Regions from separate parts of the Paraburkholderia denitrificans genome, predicted to be linked through region 2. Evidence: predicted binding sites of a transcription regulator. Region 2 holds the regulator's gene; the other holds the start of a gene.
What was found. The regulator LexA, encoded in region 2, represses DNA repair genes until DNA is damaged. The targets are predictions, from matches to a motif close to ACTGTATNNNNATACAGT.
Positions count from the first base shown of each region.

Region 1: a site for LexA is predicted at 881-898, ahead of ACFPTO_RS06995 (ATP-dependent helicase). Genes of this name have one in related genera too.

Region 1 covers NZ_JBHSMP010000009.1:226,843-235,712, reverse strand. Annotated here, with positions in the region: gene ACFPTO_RS06995 (ATP-dependent helicase) at 1-880, opposite strand, end outside; gene ACFPTO_RS06990 (RNA-binding S4 domain-containing protein) at 1,122-1,343, shown strand; gene ACFPTO_RS06985 (MATE family efflux transporter) at 1,488-2,885, shown strand; gene ACFPTO_RS06980 (EamA family transporter) at 3,051-3,878, opposite strand; gene ACFPTO_RS06975 (phospholipase D family protein) at 4,677-6,392, shown strand; gene fumC (class II fumarate hydratase) at 6,536-7,936, shown strand; gene ACFPTO_RS06965 (acyl-CoA thioesterase) at 8,041-8,544, opposite strand; partial or broken gene ACFPTO_RS06960 (GlxA family transcriptional regulator) at 8,788-8,870, opposite strand, start outside.
Region 2 covers NZ_JBHSMP010000007.1:388,606-397,475, reverse strand. Annotated here, with positions in the region: gene ACFPTO_RS05160 (DUF2939 domain-containing protein) at 1-135, opposite strand, end outside; gene ACFPTO_RS05155 (hypothetical protein) at 238-648, opposite strand; gene lexA (transcriptional repressor LexA) at 676-1,326, opposite strand; gene ACFPTO_RS05145 (sulfate ABC transporter substrate-binding protein) at 1,646-2,710, shown strand; gene cysT (sulfate ABC transporter permease subunit CysT) at 2,822-3,760, shown strand; gene cysW (sulfate ABC transporter permease subunit CysW) at 3,757-4,767, shown strand; gene ACFPTO_RS05130 (sulfate/molybdate ABC transporter ATP-binding protein) at 4,853-5,911, shown strand; gene ACFPTO_RS05125 (CysB family HTH-type transcriptional regulator) at 6,003-6,929, shown strand; gene ACFPTO_RS05120 (asparaginase) at 6,997-8,028, shown strand; gene ACFPTO_RS05115 (2-hydroxy-3-oxopropionate reductase) at 8,405-8,870, opposite strand, start outside.

The DNA of each region.
Region 1 (8,870 bases), on a different contig from region 2:
CGTCGCCGACCACCGTGAGCCCGCGCCCGTCCGGTTTGAGCGCGAGCAGGATCGCGGCCTGCAGGCGGTTGGTGTCCTGATACTCGTCGACCAGAACGTGATCGAAGCGGGCCGCGAGATCGGCAGCAATCGACGGTTCGGCAGCCATGTGCGCCCAGTAGAGCAGCAGGTCGTCGTAGTCGAGGACGTTCTGTTTCTGCTTCGCATCGACGTACGCCGCGAAGAGCGCGCGCAGTTGCGGCTCCCATTCGAGGCACCACGTGAACGCCCGGCTGAGGACGTCCGTGAGCGTATCCGTGGTGTTGACAACCCGCGAGTAGATGGCAAGACACGTGGACTTCGACGGGAAGCGCTTGTCTTTCGCCGACAAACCCAGCTCATGGCGCACGAGGTTCATCAGATCGGCGGAATCCTCGCGGTCGTTGATCGTGAACGCGGGCGACAAGCCGATGTGTTCGGCGTACTCGCGCAGCAGGCGCGCGCCGATACCGTGAAACGTGCCCGCCCACGTGAGCCCCTGGGCGAGCGTAGCCGCCGCGCCTGGCACACCGGCGGCGATGCGGCCGACGCGGCGCGTCATTTCGAGCGCTGCGCGCCGCGAGAACGTTAGCAGCAGGATACGGTGTGGATCAGCGCCGTTGACGACCAGATGCGCGACGCGATGAGCGAGCGTATTGGTCTTGCCCGAACCCGCGCCCGCGATGACGAGGAGCGGCGGCGGCAGCGCCGCGCCCGGCGCGAATGCGCCGGGGCCGCCATGTTCGACGGCGGCGCGCTGCGCGTCGTTGAGCTTCGCGAGCCAGGCGGCGGTGCTCGGGGCGGGGTTTTCGACAACGGTGGACACGGCAGTGGGCGTCAGGGATCGGGGGCGGCGACGCATACTGTATATCCATACACCCCGCGCCCGCAAGCGCCGTTCGCACCGCGATCTGGCGGCATTTATGGCCGAACGGCGGCGGTTCGGCGCAGCGCGCCACGGCGTATCCTCTCTAAAGCGCTCCGAAGCCATGTTGTGTGCGAGAACATCATCGCTGGGTCAACGCGTATTACATGGCTTATGATGCGAACCCTTCGACTCACCCAATTCCTGCCCCCTGAATGGCAGGAGAACCGTACACGCCATGCCCAACCTCGATTTCACGCTGACCGGCGATTTCGTCGAACTGCACAACCTCCTGAAGATCACCGGACTCGCCGATAGCGGCGGCTCGGCCAAACAGATCGTCGCGTCGGGCACGGTCAAGGTGGACGGCGAAGTCGAACTGCGCAAGACCTGCAAGATTCGCGCGGGCCAGGTGGTGCTGCTCGGCGACACGCGCATCGCCGTGCTTGAAGCCGATTGAACCAGGCCGATTGAAAGAATTCGCACCAAAAATGGGCTTCATGATCGACAACGCGGCGTTCCCGCCATAAGCTGTCAGCTTCGACAGAACGCCCTCTCCTCTCTAACGTATACGCGGCGCGATTTTTCGCGCCGCTTGCTTTTCATGACTCGACCGACGCTCGCCGCGCGCGCCATCGCGCCGCCCACGCTGACCCGCCACGCCGCCGACACCGCCCGTCTTGCCGCGCCGCTCGCCATCGCGCAGCTTTCGCAGATGGCAATGGGCGTCACCGATACGGTGCTGCTCGGCTCGCTCGGCTCCGACGCGCTCGCCGCAGGCGGGCTCGGCGCAAACCTGTTCTTCGTCGTCGTGACGGTGCTGCAGGGCGTGCTGACCTCGGTGAGCGTGAGCGTCGCGCAGGCGCGCGGCGCGGACAACGAGAGCCACGTTCCGCACATCTACTGGACCGGTTTCGCGCTCTCGCTGATGCTCGCGCTGCCCGCCTTCGCGCTGCTCTCGTTTGCCACGCCCATCCTGCTCGCACTCGGCGAGCCGGCGCTGCTTGCGCATCACGTCGGCGAATACGCAGCCGTGCTGCGCTGGGGCGCGCCCGCGAGCCTGATCGGCGTGGGGCTCATGCGCTCGTTCCTGCCCGCGATCGGAGCCGGAAAACGGCTGCTCTGGGTGTCGATTGCGTGCGTGTTCGTCAACGGTTTCCTCAACTACGGGCTCATCCACGGCGTGTGGGGCCTGCCGCGGCTCGGGTTCCTCGGCTCGGCGGCAGCCACCGCGATCACGGTCTGGCTCATCGCCATCGTGCTGATGGCGCTCTTGCACCTGCGGCCCTCGCACCAGCATTTCGTCGCTGCGCGGCGGCCCACAGCACCGCTGATGGGCGAACTCGTCTCGATCGGCTGGCCGGTCGCGATCACCTACGCCGTCGAAGCCACGCTGTTCCTCGCCACCGGCCTGCTGATGGGCCTGCTCGGCGCCATGCCGCTCGCGGCGCACCAGATCGCACTGAACGTCGCATCGGTGTCGTTCATGGTGCCGCTCGCGATCGGCCAGGCGGCCAACGTGCGCGTCGGCTATTGGGCCGGCGCGGGACAACCGCACGCGGCGCGCCATGCGGGATTCGCCGCGCTCGGGCTCGGCGTGGGATTCATGTCGATGTCGGCGCTCGTGATGGTGCTCGCGCCGCGCTGGATCGTCGGCCTGTACCTGCATCTGGACGACCCCGCCAACGCGGCAACCGTCGCACTCGCAACGTCGCTGCTCGGTGTGGCCGCGCTGTTCCAGATCGTCGACGGCGTGCAGACGGTGGGTTCGGGCTGCCTGCGCGGGCTCAAAGACACGCGTATTCCGATGCTGGCGGCCACGCTCGGCTACTGGGGCATCGGCTTTCCCACGGGCTATGTGCTCGCGTTCCACTTCGGCCTTGGTGCGCGCGGCCTCTGGTGGGGCCTCGCCGCCGGGCTCGCCACGGTTGCGCTCCTGATGACGTTACGCTTTCACCGCATGAGCCTGCGCCGCGACGCTGGATCCGCGGCGCGCGGCTGAAGCGCCGGGCGGCTCAGGCTCGGTGCGCGCCGCGCGTGCAGCCCGGCCCGCCAGCGTGGCGCTGCCGACAGCACCAACGGCAACGATCTGGCCGCCCCTCCGGGTCGTCATGAAGCAGTCTTAGGCAACCGGCCTCGACGATTCCCTGGGCAGCCCGCCGCACGCTCAACTACCGATATAAATTGCGCCGCTCGCGATGACGATGCACGAAAGAAGGCGTTTCGCGGTCAACTTTTCGTGAAAAAATATCCGCCCGATGATTACGGCGAACACCACGCTCGTTTCGCGGATGGCGGAGACTCCCCCCATCGTGCCGAACTGCATCGCCCACACCACGATGCCGTATGCCGTGATCGAGACCAGCCCTCCGGCCACGGAGCTTGAGATTTCGATTGACGGCACTTTCAGCGCGCGCAAGCCGCGACGAGCAATGAAGATGGGCGGTAGCGCCAGATAGGATAGAAACGTCCACGCGTTATACGACACGGCGTTGCCGGATAGCCGGACTCCGACGCCATCGATCACGGTGTACAGCGCGATCATGACGCCGGTGGCCAGCGCGGCGACGAAGGTCGATCGCGAGAGCTGCCTGCGCTCGAACGCAAGCGTCACGATCCCTGCCGATACCAGACATACGCCGACGATTTTCGCCAGACCGAGCGTCTCTCCGGTGACGAGGGTTGCGCCCAACGCCACCAGCAGCGGCGACGCACCTCGGGCGATCGGATAAACAACGCCTAAATCTCCGCGTCGATACGCATAAACAAGCCCGAGGTTGTAGAAAATGTGCGCGATGCCCGATGCGATGACGAACGGCCACGCGGAAGCGTCGGGAAGGGGCAGGAGCGTGACGGCAACCGCTGCAACGCCGCCGACACCGATGCTCATCCACGCCATCGAAACGAAGCGGTCGCGATTGCCGTGCAGAATTGCGTTCCACGAAGCGTGCAGCAACGCGGAAAGAAAAACTAATGCGCTGACGTAGTTCAACATGGCTTATTACAATTTTCGTTCTACCTGGTAATCGATGGTGAACTCGCGATACCGCGCCAGGCCATCCGCGATAATTCAGATGGTGCTCAAGCGCGCAAGTGTTTCGTCGAATGTGGCATCGGAAGGATGCACTGAATGCAGATATTGCTTATGAAAATGCGAGTGACAATCCTTTATAGCTGAATCGGAAATACAAACCCCTATCGATGCAGCCTTATTCTAAAGATGCAAATCCACCGATGCGTTACCTTCCGTCACCGCACCGACGGAAGCCGGGTTTCCAAAACTTCATAATCATTTTTAATGAGTGAAGATAAGATGCGCCCGGCTGTTTTCGCGCAATTTCCCCAATCGGAGTCCTAATAATTCGGCGATGTGTAGAGGGCCCAGACAGGATTCTGCTGCAGGAAAAGAAATTCGCTTCATTTTTATCAGCATTCACCGTCGAATTTTCAGAAGGCTACAGATGGATCATGAAAGCATTATGAAAGAATAGTCATAGGCTCTCCGTGATCCACGCGCGGCACGCTATGTGCGGCACGTTCCGCGTGCGACGTTCAAGGTCGTCACAGGCTTCGCTGCATGCATCGCCATCTCCATTCGTTCAGGACGAATGCAGTGTCGCGTGCGCCCGGATCCCGACGTTTCCAGCCGATCTGAAACGACAGTTGCCGTCGGGACGGCTCGCGGCGCCCGCCGCGCCGCTTCCCGTAGAATCCTCGCGAACGCCGTGAAACGAAAACGAAACGCTGCGCACCTCGTTCGCCCCGGAGACTCTGCTTGACCGCGCATCCAGCCCTGACCGATTCCTCGACGTGCCGCAACCGCGCGGCCGCGCACGCGCAGCGCGTCTCGCCGTCCCCCGCCCGCTCCCGCGTGCGCCGCACACCGCGCATCGCGCGCTTCATCCATGCATGTCTCGTTGTGCTTTGCGCCTCACTCGTCACAGCGTGCGCGACACGTCCGCCCGCCACGGCACTCCCGCGCCAGACCACGCACGCACTGTCGCCCTCGGCCGATACGCCGCTTCACGCCGCGCTCGCAGCGCCCGAGACCGCGCATCCGGGACAGTCGGGTTTCCGCCTGCTCGCGACGGGCACCGACGCGCTCCAGATGCGCATCGCACTCGCCCGCGCGGCCACGCGCACGCTCGATCTGCAGTACTACATCGCGAACGAGGACACGACCGGCAAGCTGCTGCTCGGCGCGGCGCTCTACGCGGCCGATCGCGGCGTGCGCGTGCGCATGCTCGTCGACGATCTGAACTTCCACGACATCGACAGCCTGATGGCCGCGCTGAACACGCACCCGCTGATCGAGATCCGCGTGTTCAATCCGTACGGCAGCGCGCAGGAGAGCATGTTCACGCGCACGGCAAACCTGTTCACCAACCTCGACCAGTTCACGCGCCGCATGCACAACAAGGCGATGATCGTCGACAACCAGTTGGCGATCGTCGGCGGCCGCAATCTCGGGGACGAGTACTTCAGCGCAAGCCCGACGCTGCAGTTCACCGACCTCGACGTGCTCGCGGCGGGTCCGGTCGCCGCGCGGGTGTCGGCGAGTTTCGACGACTACTGGAACAGCAGCATGTCGTATCCGCTCAGCGCGCTGAATCACCAGACCTTCGATCCGCACGAGCTCGACAACGCGCGCAACATGTTGCGCGCGCACTGGCACAACAACGCCGCCCCCTACGATGCAAAGCCGCTGAACGCCACGCCGCTTGCCGCGCAGATCGCCGGGCACCAGTTGGGGCTCGACTGGGCGGATTGCACGTTCGTCGCCGATTCGCCCGGCAAGATCGCCAACGCACAAGAGACGCAGAGCGCGCAGCCAGGCGACGCGATGCGCTCGCTGATCGAGCGCATCCGCACCGCGCAGACGAGCGTGCTCGTGTTCACGCCGTATTTCGTGCCGCACGATACGGGCGTGCAGGAAGTGCGCAAGCTGAGCGCGCGCGGCGTGCGCGTCGCGTTCCTCACCAATTCGCTCGCCGCGACCGACGCCATCGTCGTGCAGGCCGGCTATAGCCCCTACCGCGTGCCGCTTCTGCGCGCGGGCGCCGAACTCTACGAGTTCAAGCCGACCCATCCCGAGCGGCGGAACCTGCGCCTGCGCGGCATCGCGGGTTCGGGCTCGCGAGCGAGCCTGCACGCGAAGGCTTACGTGATCGACGAGCGCACGCTCGTAATCGGCTCGCTCAATCTCGATCCGCGCTCGGCGCGACTCAACACCGAACTCGCGCTCACGATCGACAGCCCCACGCTCGCACACGAAGTCGCCAGCTATTTCGCGCGCGCGACTTCGCCCGAACTCAGCTACCGCGTGACGCTCGCCACGCCCGAAGAACGTGCGCAGCTCACGGGCAACACCGCGGCGCATTCGCCGCTCGTGTGGACCGACGTGGAGAACGGCGTGGTTCACACCTACAACCTCGATCCCCACGCGGGTTTCTACCGGAATGTCCTAACCGGGCTATTCTTGCTGTTGCCGCTCGACAATCAGCTTTAACTGCGAGCTTTAACCGCTAGCTTTAACCACGGGCTTTAACCGCGAGCTTCGACTGCAAACGCCGACCGCGCGCTGTGAGTGCGCGATCCGACGTCGGGCTTCGACCCCGCGAGTCGGCACCGCACCATCCATCGGAGTGGACCATGACCGAAGACACAAGAATGGAACGCGACACGTTCGGCGAAATCGCCGTGCCGGCCGCGCGCCTCTGGGGCGCGCAGACGCAGCGCTCCCTGCAGAATTTCCGCATTTCCACCGAGAAGCAGTCGCCGGAGCTGATCACCGCGCTGGCCACGATCAAGCGCGCGGCGGCCGAGGTGAATCTCGGGCTCGGCGTGCTCGACGAGAAAAAGGCGCACGCCATCATGCAGGCCGCCGACGAGATCATCGCCGGCAAACATCCCGGCGAATTCCCGCTCGCGGTCTGGCAAACCGGCTCCGGCACGCAGACCAACATGAACCTCAACGAGGTGATCGCAAACCGCGCAAGCGAGATTCTGGGCGGCGAGCGCGGCGAAGCGCGCCTCGTCCATCCGAACGACGACGTGAACCGCGGCCAGTCGTCGAACGACGTGTTCCCCACGGCGATGCACGTCGCCGCCGCGTACGGCATCGTCAAGCATCTGCTGCCCGCGTTGAAGACGCTGCGCGACACGCTCGACGGCAAATCACGGGCTTTCGCCGACATCGTGAAGATCGGCCGCACGCACCTGCAGGACGCCACGCCGCTCACGCTCGGCCAGGAGTTTTCCGGCTATGTCGCGCAGCTCGACCAGGGCATCCGCCATGTGCAATCGGCACTGCCGCATCTGTACGAACTCGCGCAGGGCGGCACGGCAGTCGGCACGGGGCTGAACGCGCACCCGCAGTTCGCGCAGAAGGTGGCCGAAACGATCGGCAGGCTTACCGGCGTGCCCTTCGTGACGGCGCCGAGCAAGTTCGAGGTGATGGCCGCCGCCGATGCGCTGGTATTCGCGCACGGCGCGCTCAAGACCGTCGCCGCGAGCCTCATGAAAATCGCCAACGATATTCGCTGGCTCGCGAGCGGACCGCGCTGCGGGCTGGGCGAATTGTCGATTCCCGAGAATGAGCCCGGCAGTTCGATCATGCCAGGCAAGGTGAATCCGACGCAATCCGAAGCAGTCACCATGCTCTGCTGCCAGGTGTTCGGCAACGACGTCGCCGTGAATGTGGGCGGCGCGAGCGGCAACTTCGAATTGAACGTATTTCGCCCGATGATCGCGCATAACGTGCTGCAGTCGATTCGCCTGCTCGCGGACGGCGCGCTCTCCTTCAACGATCATTGCGCCGTGGGCATCGAGCCGAACCGCGCGCGCATCGACACGCTGCTCAACGAATCGCTGATGCTCGTCACCGCCCTCAATCCGCACATCGGCTACGACAAGGCGGCGCAGATCGCCAAGAAGGCGCACAAGGAAGGCACGACGCTCAAGGCCGCGGCGCTCGCGCTCGGCCATGTCACCGAACAGGAGTTCGATCTGTGGGTGCGTCCCGAGGAGATGGTCGGAAATCTGAGGACGTAGCGGCGTTCATTGCGCACGCACCTTCACACGCGCGCAAACATGCAAACGGGCGGCCCAGGCCGCCCGCTTTTATCGCGGCTTCAAACGAAGCCCTGAAAGACGCGCTAAACGACGCCCTTCGCGACTTCGTCGGGTTTCAGTTCGACGATCGCGTCGAGCGCTTCCTTCACGTCGAGCGCGTATTTGGCGAGACGTTTCTGCTCGTCGGTTTCCGGCACGAACGACGGCACCGGAATCGGATTGTTGTTTTCGTCGACGGCGACGAAAACGATCAGGCAATCGGTCGTGAGCCGCAACTGGCCGCTCTTCGGATCGCCCGCGTGCACGGTGATGTGAATGTGCATCGACGTGCGGCCCGTCGCGACGACGCGCGCGCGCAGCTCGACCATGTTGCCGACCTGAATCGGCCGGCGAAAGCGGATATTGCCGACGCTCACCGTCACGCAATAGCGGCCCGACCAGACGGCGGCGCACGCGTAGGCGGTTTCGTCGATCCATTTCATCAGCGCACCGCCGTGCACTTTGCCGCCGAAATTCACCGAGGTCGGCTCGGCAAGGAAGCGAAACGTCGTTTCCGAACGGTCCAGCGGCTGGGATGGCGTACTCATGATGGGCTCCGCTCGTGGGATGTCCGCTCGCGCGGAGGGTTGTCTCGGGAGGCGTCGATTATACGGGCGTAGCCATCGCGGCGCTGCGCCTGCGCGTGCCCCATCGGGCACGCGCCGTACGGCAAGCGTCCCACGAACGGCGCGGCACGGAAAGCCCTATCAGAAACGCGGGAAAAAGCGCGGAAAAACCGCGCAAGAAATGTGCAGAAGAATGTGGAACCGCGTGTAGAACCGCGTGTGGAACTACGCCGCCGCGAAACGCGCCCGGTAATCGAGCGGCAACACGCCATACGAGCGCTCGAACGCGCGCCGCAGATTCTGTTCGC
Region 2 (8,870 bases):
GGCTGCGGCCTTGAGCCGGTGCAGCACCAGATACGGCGAGGCGTAGCTGTAGCCTACTGTGGCCGCGACGAGCACCAGGGCTACCACGATGGCGACGGGTTTGATCCAGCGTTTGTTCGACAGGGATTGGGTCATGGTTGCGTTGGGATGTTTAGGATCATTTAATGAACACCGTGTGTGGACAAGGTGAATGAAAAAAAGATCCCGGACTCTCCCGTTGCCTTTACCGTTTTTCCCTTACTTAGCGAGCGCCGCGGGCAGATCCGCGTGCTGTTCGGCGATGCAGCGGTCGATCATCCGGCACACCGCATCGACCGTACCCACCATGATGAGCCGGGAAGGCCCGTGGTACACGCGCACGGGCGCCCGGCGTCCGGGCTCGGTGTGGTTCAGCCCGCTGTTGAGCGAAACGCGCGCAAATGCGGGTTGCGCGGACGGTAACGGCGGCAGTTCGACTAGGCCCGGGGCCAACCCAACCGCGGACCCAACTGTGGACCCCGGTTCGGTGTCGCTCAGGCTGTCGAAGAGAGAGCCGGATTGCGCGGCTCCCGACATGCGCGTGTTCTTCGCCGCGCAGCTGGCGAGGCCGCGCAGATGCCGCAGACGGCCGAATTGACGAAAGGGCAGCAAACGGGCAAGGCGTTCCATAACTCCCTCCAGACAGCGTTTAGACGATCAGAATTCGGTGGGGCGAATCAGGCCGACAGCGATGCCTTCGAGCGCGAACTCCACACTGCCGGCCTCGACGAAGATGTTGTCATAGTCGGGGTTCTCGGCGATCAGTTCGAGCCCGTTGGGCCGGCGCTTCAGGCGTTTCACCGTGACGTCGTCGCCAAGGCGCGCGACGACGATCTGGCCGTCCTTCGCTTCGCTCTTCTTCTGCACGGCGAGCAGGTCGCCGTCCAGGATGCCCGCGTCGCGCATCGACAGGCCGCGCACCTTGAGCAGGTAGTCGGGCTTGCTGGAGAAGAGCGCCGGGTCGCACGCGTAGTGCTGCGCGATGTGCTCCTGCGCGAGGATCGGACTGCCCGCTGCGACGCGGCCGACGAGCGGCAGCGAGAGCTGCATGATGCTCGGGTGCGGCAGCGTGAACTGGCGCGGGAGGTCGTCCGGGCCGGGCAGGAGACGGATGCCGCGCGACGCGCCTGCGGCCAGTTCGATCACGCCCTTGCGTGCGAGCGCGCGCAGATGCTCCTCGGCGGAATTGGCGGAACTGAAGCCGAGTTCGGCCGCGATCTCGGCGCGCGTGGGCGGATAGCCGGTGCGCTCGATCGCGCGCCGGATCAGATCGAAAACCTGCTGCTGTCGTGCGGTGAGTTTGGTCATGGCGGCACTGTATGAATAGACAGGTGACTGTATTTTTATACAGTATCGGATCCTTTTCAAGTGTTACTTGAAGTTCTCCGTTCGGCGGGCGTTTTCGCGGCATTTGCGCGCTACCTTGCCCACTATCTTGCCCACTGCCGGGCGGATGGAATGACGGTGCGACCGTGCTCGCGTGGCAGAGGCGAGGGGGCTTACCACTTTTGAGCATTAAAAAATGAAGAAACATTATTTTTAATGATTTAAGCCGGTCGTTAGACTGCCCTTCATCGTGAGCTGCAGGCACGCAAGACCCACGCGAAGACAACACGGAGAAAAGTGGATGGGCATTCTGGACAACGGAAAAACGGGCTGGATCAAGCGACTGGCGGCGCGGTTGATCGTTGGCGTGGCGCCGATCCTCGGCATCGCGGCGCTCGTTGGCATGGCCGCGCACACGCCCGCCGCGCATGCGGATACGTCGTTGCTGAACGTTTCCTACGATCCGACGCGCGAGTTGTACCAGCAGGTCAACGAGGCTTTTGCGAAGCAGTGGAAGGCGAAGACCGGCGAGACGCTCACGATCAGGCAGTCGCACGGCGGCTCGGGTGCGCAGGCGCGCTCGGTGCTGGACGGCCTGCAGGCCGATGTCGTGACGCTCGCGCTCGCCTGGGACATCGACGCGCTCGCGAAGAAGGGCGTCGTGCACGCCGACTGGCAAAAGCGTCTGCCCGACAACGCCGCGCCGTACACCTCGACCATCGTGTTTCTCGTGCGCAAGGGCAATCCGAAGCACATCAAGGACTGGGACGACCTCGTGAAGCCGGGCGTCTCGATCGTCACGCCGAATCCGAAGACCTCAGGCGGCGCGCGCTGGAATTACCTCGCGGCGTGGGCGTACGCCGCGCATCAGCCGGGCGGCAATGACCAGAAGGCGAAGGCGTTCGTCACGCAGCTCTACAGAAACGCTGGTGTGCTCGACTCGGGCTCGCGCGGAGCGACGACGAGCTTCGTGCAGCGCGGCATCGGCGACGTGCTGATCGCGTGGGAAAACGAAGCGTTCCTGTCGCTCAGGGAGTTCGGTTCCGGGAAGTTCGAGATCGTGGTGCCGTCGGCGAGCATTCTCGCGGAGCCGCCGGTGGCCGTCGTCGACAAGGTCGTGGACAAGCGCGGCACGCGCAAGGTCGCCGAGGCCTATCTGCAGTTCCTGTACAGCGAGGAAGGTCAGGAGATCGCGGCGAAGAACTTCTACCGTCCGCGCTCGGACAAGGTGCCGGCTGCGCTGACGTCGAGGTTTCCGAAGCTGAAGCTCTACACGGTCGACGATTCGTTCGGCGGCTGGGCGAACGCGCAGAAGGTTCATTTCGCCGATGGCGGCGTGTTCGATTCGATTTATCAGCCGCAGTGAAGTCGCAGTGAAGTCGCAGAGAAACCGCAGTGAAACATCGCACGGCAGGCGCGCCCGCAAGGGCGCGCTCTTTGGCGCGTAGCGCCGCAGCATTCTGAAAGAGCAACAAGCATGACGACGTTACGCTTACGCAAGCCCAGCGCGTTGCCGGGCTTCGGCCTGACACTGGGCATCACGGTGGCTTATCTGAGCCTCGTGGTGCTGATTCCGCTTGCGTCCACCTTCCTCAAGACCGCGACGCTCGACTGGGCGCAGTTCGTGCGCGCAGTGGCGTCGCCGCGCGTGATCGCGTCGTACCGGCTGACGTTTTTGGCCGCGCTCGGCGCCGCGCTCATCAATGCCGTGTTCGGCCTTTTGCTCGCCTGGGTGCTCGTGCGCTACACGTTCCCCTTCAAGCGGGCCATCGACGCGCTCGTCGATCTGCCGTTCGCGCTGCCGACCTCGGTTGCCGGCATCTCGCTCGCGGCCGTGTACGCGGGCAACGGCTGGATCGGCCAGTTTCTCGAACCGCTGGGGATCAAGGTCGCCTTCACGTCGCTCGGCGTGCTCGTTGCGCTCACATTCATCGGGCTGCCGTTCGTCGTGCGCACCGTGCAGCCCGTGCTCGAAGACTTCGAGCGCGAGCAGGAGGAAGCCGCCGCGTGCCTCGGCGCGTCGCGCTGGCTCACGGTGCGCCGCGTCGTGCTGCCCGCCGCATTGCCTGCGCTGCTCACCGGTTTTGCGCTTGCGTTCGCGCGCGCGCTCGGCGAGTACGGCTCGGTGATCTTCATCGCGGGCAATGTGCCGATGAAGTCCGAAATCACCTCGCTTCTGATCATCACCAAGCTCGAACAGTACGACTACGCGGGCGCGACCGCGCTGGCCGTCGTGATGCTGTGCGTCTCGTTCGTCATGCTGCTCATCATCAATTCGCTGCAGTGGTATTTGCAGCGCCGGACGAGCCGCGGCGCTTCATCGCCTGCGCCGTCTTCATTGTCTGGGCCGTCTTCATCGTCTTCCGCCCAGCCTGACCCGACGCAGCGCGCAGTTGCCACGGGAGGTGCGCAATGAGCACGCCTTTGCGACAGCCGACCCGACCCGATCCGGTCACGGAAGCCCCCTGGGTGCGCTGGCTGCTCACCGGCATCGCGCTCGTCTTTCTCGCGCTCTTTCTGCTGGTGCCGCTCGTCGCGGTGTTCTCCCAGGCACTTTCGAAGGGCGTTGGCTTCTACTTCGCGTCGCTCGCCGATCCCGATGCCGTTTCGGCAATCAAGCTCACGCTCATCACCGCGGCCATCGCCGTGCCGCTCAATCTTGTGTTCGGTCTTGTCGCTTCGTGGGCAATTGCGAAATTCGAGTTCCGCGGCAAGGCGCTGCTCACCACGCTGATCGATCTGCCGTTTTCGGTGTCGCCCGTGATCTCGGGTCTCATCTACGTGCTGCTGTTCGGCGCGCAGGGCTGGCTCGGGCCATGGCTCGCCGACCACGACGTGCAGATCATCTTCGCCGTGCCGGGCATCGTGCTCGCGACGATCTTCGTCACGTTTCCGTTCGTTGCGCGCGAACTGATCCCGCTGATGCAGGCCCAGGGTAACGACGAGGAAGAGGCCGCGCACGTGCTGGGCGCGTCGGGCTGGCAGATGTTTCGGCGCGTCACGCTGCCGAATGTCCGCTGGGGTTTGATCTACGGCGTGATCCTCTGCAACGCGCGGGCGATGGGCGAGTTCGGCGCGGTGTCGGTGGTGTCGGGCCACATTCGCGGGCAGACCGACACGATGCCGCTGCACGTCGAGATCCTCTACAACGAATACAACTTCGCGGCGGCTTTCGCGGTGGCGTCGCTGCTCGCGCTGCTCGCGCTCGTGACGCTCGGGCTCAAGCTGCTTGCCGAGCGTCATCTCGGCGCGGAACGCGAGGACGAAAGCGCTGCGCCCGCGCTCGCCCCGGATCGCGGCGGGCGCGCGCTCAGGCAGATCGCTGCTGCTGCCGCCACCGCCACCGCCACCGCCACCGCCACCGTTCAACCGGACATATCACGCGCTGCGCGGCCGGGTGTCGCCCGGCAGGCGCTCGAGTAATTAGCGCATCAGTCACACCATTGCATCGGGCCAGCGCAGGCGCTTCGTAGCACCCGCGCTGGCCGAAAACGGAGAGCAGTCAATCATGGGCATCATCGTTCGCAATCTGCAAAAGCGCTTCGGCGATTTCACCGCGCTCGACAACGTCTCGCTCGACTTTCCGCCCGGCGAACTCGTCGCGCTGCTCGGGCCGTCGGGTTGCGGCAAGACCACGCTGCTGCGCGTGATCGCGGGCCTCGAATACGCGGACGCGGGCGAGGTCGTGCTGCAAGGCCAGGACGTGGGCGCCGTCGGTGCGCGCGAACGCCAGGTGGGCTTCGTCTTCCAGCATTACGCGCTGTTCCGCCACATGACGGTGTTCGAGAACGTCGCGTTCGGACTGCGCGTGAAGCCGCGCAACGAGCGGCCGTCCGAGGCCGCGATTCGCGAGAAGGTGCATGAACTCCTGAAGCTCGTTCAGCTCGACTGGCTCGCGCAGCGCTATCCGTCCGAACTCTCCGGCGGGCAGCGCCAGCGCATCGCGCTTGCCCGTGCGCTGGCCGTCGAGCCCAAGGTGCTGCTGCTCGACGAGCCGTTCGGCGCGCTCGACGCGAAAGTGCGCAAGGAACTGCGCAGCTGGCTGCGCCGCCTGCACGACGATCTGCATATTTCGACGATCTTCGTCACGCACGATCAGGAGGAAGCGCTCGAAGTGGCCGACCGCATCGTCGTGCTCAATCGCGGACACGTCGAGCAGGTGGGCAGCCCGCAGGCCGTCTACGATCACCCGCAGACGGCTTTCGTCTACGAATTCCTCGGCGCGGCGAACCGCCTGCACGGGCGCGTGGAGGCGCAGGGTTTTGTCGTCGACGGTGCGGCGCAGCCGATCGCCGTGCAGGCGGAATTTGTCGGCCCGGCGCTCGCCTACGTGCGCCCGCACGATCTCGTGCTGCATCCGCATGCGAACGGGCAGCGCGACGGCATCGTCGTGGATGTGCGCCGCGTCGTGACGCTCGGCGGCTCGGTGCGCGTGGAGCTGGCCAGCCATGCGGGCGGCGCGCTCGAAGCCGAACTCGATCGCGAGGCGTGGCGCGCGCTGAGCCTGAGCGTGGGCGACTACGCGACCGCCGTGCCGCGTGGCCTGCGCGTATTTCCGGCGCACTGAGCGACACACCAGCGCACGTTTTGCACGCTCACAGCGCGTTCATATCGCGCGCATTCAACCTGATCAGACCGACCAGTCCGGGGACAAGGACATGAATTTCCAGCAGTTGCGTTTCGTACGTGAAGCCGTGCGTCAGAACATGAATCTGACCGAGGTGGCGAACGTGCTGTACACGTCGCAATCGGGCGTCTCGAAGCAGATCAAGGATCTGGAGGACGAACTCGGCGTCGATATCTTCATCCGGCGCGGCAAGCGGCTCACCGGCCTGACCGAGCCGGGCAAGGCCGTGCATCAGCTGATCGAGCGGATGCTGCTCGATGCCGGCAACCTGCGCCGCGTCGCGCGCCAGTTCGCCGATCAGGACAGCGGCCATCTCGTCGTCGCGACGACCCACACGCAGGCGCGCTACGCGCTGCCGAAAGTCGTGCATCAGTTCCGCGAGGTGTTTCCGAAGGTGCGGCTCGCGCTGCGCCAGGGCAATCCGCAGCAGATTGCACAGTCGATCGTCAGCGGCGAGGCCGATATCGGTCTTTCGACCGAAGCGCTCGACCGCTATCCGGACATCGTGACGTTCCCGTGCTATTCGTGGCATCACGTCGTCGTCGTGCCGAAGTCGCATCCGCTCGTCGGGCGCGAGCACGTCACGCTCGAAGAGATCGCGGAGTTTCCGCTCATCACCTACGATCAGGACTTCACGGGCCGCTCGCACATCGACCAGTCGTTCGCGAAGGCGGGTGTGGTGCCCGACGTCGTGCTGACGGCCATCGACACCGACGTCATCAAGACCTATGTCGAACTAGGCATGGGCGTGGGCGTGGTGGCCGCGATGGCCTACGATCCGAAGCGCGACACCGAACTCGTCGCACTCGATTCCCAGCACCTGTTCGAGGCGAGCACGACGCGCGTGGGCTTGCGCAAGGGCGCGTTCCTGCGTCAGTACGCGTACCGGATGATCGAGATGTTCGCGCCGCATCTGACTGAGCAGCATATCGCGAGCCAGTTGCGCGAAGGCAACTGAAGCGCCGTGACGCGATGTGAAGATCGGGCTGCGCGCACGCAGCGGCGGATCGCTTAAAATCGCCGCCATGAATACTCCCAATCCGACTTCCTCTTCCGCGGCGGCGCAACCGCTGCCGCGCATCGCCGTGCTCGCTACCGGCGGCACCATCGCGGGCGCCGCGCCCGACGTGGCGAACACCGCCGGTTACCAGGCCGGCGTCATCGGCGTCGCGCAGTTGCTGGCGGCCGTCCCCGGGCTCGACGCCATCGCGCGGATCCAGGCCGAGCAGGTCGCGAGCATCGACAGCAAGGACATGGCGCTCGCGCTGTGGACGACGCTTGCGCAGCGCATCAATACGCTGCTGGCGGGCGACGATATCGATGGCGTCGTCATCACGCACGGCACCGATACGCTCGAAGAAACCGCCTGGCTGCTGCATCTCGCGGTCAAGAGCTCGAAGCCCGTCGTGATGACGGCGGCGATGCGGCCCGCTTCGGCGCTCTCGGCCGATGGCCCGCTGAATCTGCTGAACGCGGTGACGCTCGCGGCGAGCGGTGCGGCAGCGGGACAGGGCGTGCTCGTCGCGTTCAACAACCGGATTCACTGCGCGCGCGACGTGATCAAGATCAGCACGTACGCCGTCGATGCGTTCCAGTCGCCCGAAATCGGCGCGCTCGGCTGGGTACAGGACGGGCGGGTGGAATTTCAGCGTCGCGCATTGCGTGCGCATACGGTCGATTCGCCGTTTACGGCGAACGGGCCGTGGCCGCACGTGGAGATCGTTACGAGTTATGCGGGCGTGTCGCGCATCGCCGTCGATGCGCTCGTCGCGGCGGGTGCGCTCGGTATCGTCGTGGCCGGGACCGGCAACGGCTCGATTCATTCGACCTTGCAACAGGCGCTGGTCGAGGCGGCGGCAAAGGGCGTGGCGGTCGTGCGCGCCTCGCGCGTGGGTTCGGGTCACGTGATGCACAACGGCGCGGCGAAAGACGACGCGCTCGGCTTCATCAGCGCGGGCACGCTCAATCCGTACAAGGCGCGCGTGCTGCTGGCGCTCGCGCTTGCGCGCGGCATCACGGATCGGATCGAGTTGCAGCGCGTGTTCGATACGTACTGATCGAGGCGCATTCTTCGTTGGCGCAACGCGGCGCGGGAAAAGCGCGCCGGGCCATGTGCGCGTGCGAACGCGGGCGCAAGCCCCGAAGCGTTGCAATCCGACGAGCGGACACCCGATGACGACGTCTGACCGACCAAGGCTTCCCCGCCGTCACCGGGCGCCGCTGCGGACCCCACCGGCCGCTCTCAGCCAAGAGCGGCCCCGATTTGCTCCATGGCGGTTGCCGCCGCCCTGGAGCGCCCCACGAGTGGCCATCGCGCCTTGCGAGACAGCCTGAGCTTGCCCGTTGCCGCAGTGTGACGGCACGCCAGGCACACACTGCGCCGCGCACTTCACATTCACCGCTTCGATCAATCCCGGCTTCAGGACGCCGGATTCACGCCGCCGAAGGTTGCGCGCTGGCCGGTTCCGCAATGTCGAAGTGCGCCATGATTTCCAGCGCGCGAATCATCGCCGAGTGATCCCACGCCTTGCCGCCATTGGCCGCGCAGACGCTGAAAAGCTGCTGCGCGCTCGCCGTGTGCGGCAGCGCGATGCCGAGCTTGCGCGCGCCGTCGAGGGCGAGGTTCAGGTCCTTCTGGTGCAGCTCGATGCGAAAACCCGGGTTGAACGTGCGCTTCGTCATGCGCTCGCCGTGCACTTCGAGAATGCGCGAGGAGGCGAAGCCGCCCATCAGCGCGCGGCGCACGCGCTCGGGATCGGCGCCCGAGCGTGCGGCGAACAGCAATGCTTCGGCCACGGCCTCGATGTTCAGCGCGACGATGATCTGGTTCGCGACCTTGCAGGTCTGTCCCGCGCCGTTGTCGCCGATCAGCGAAATGTTCTTGCCCATCAGCTCGAAT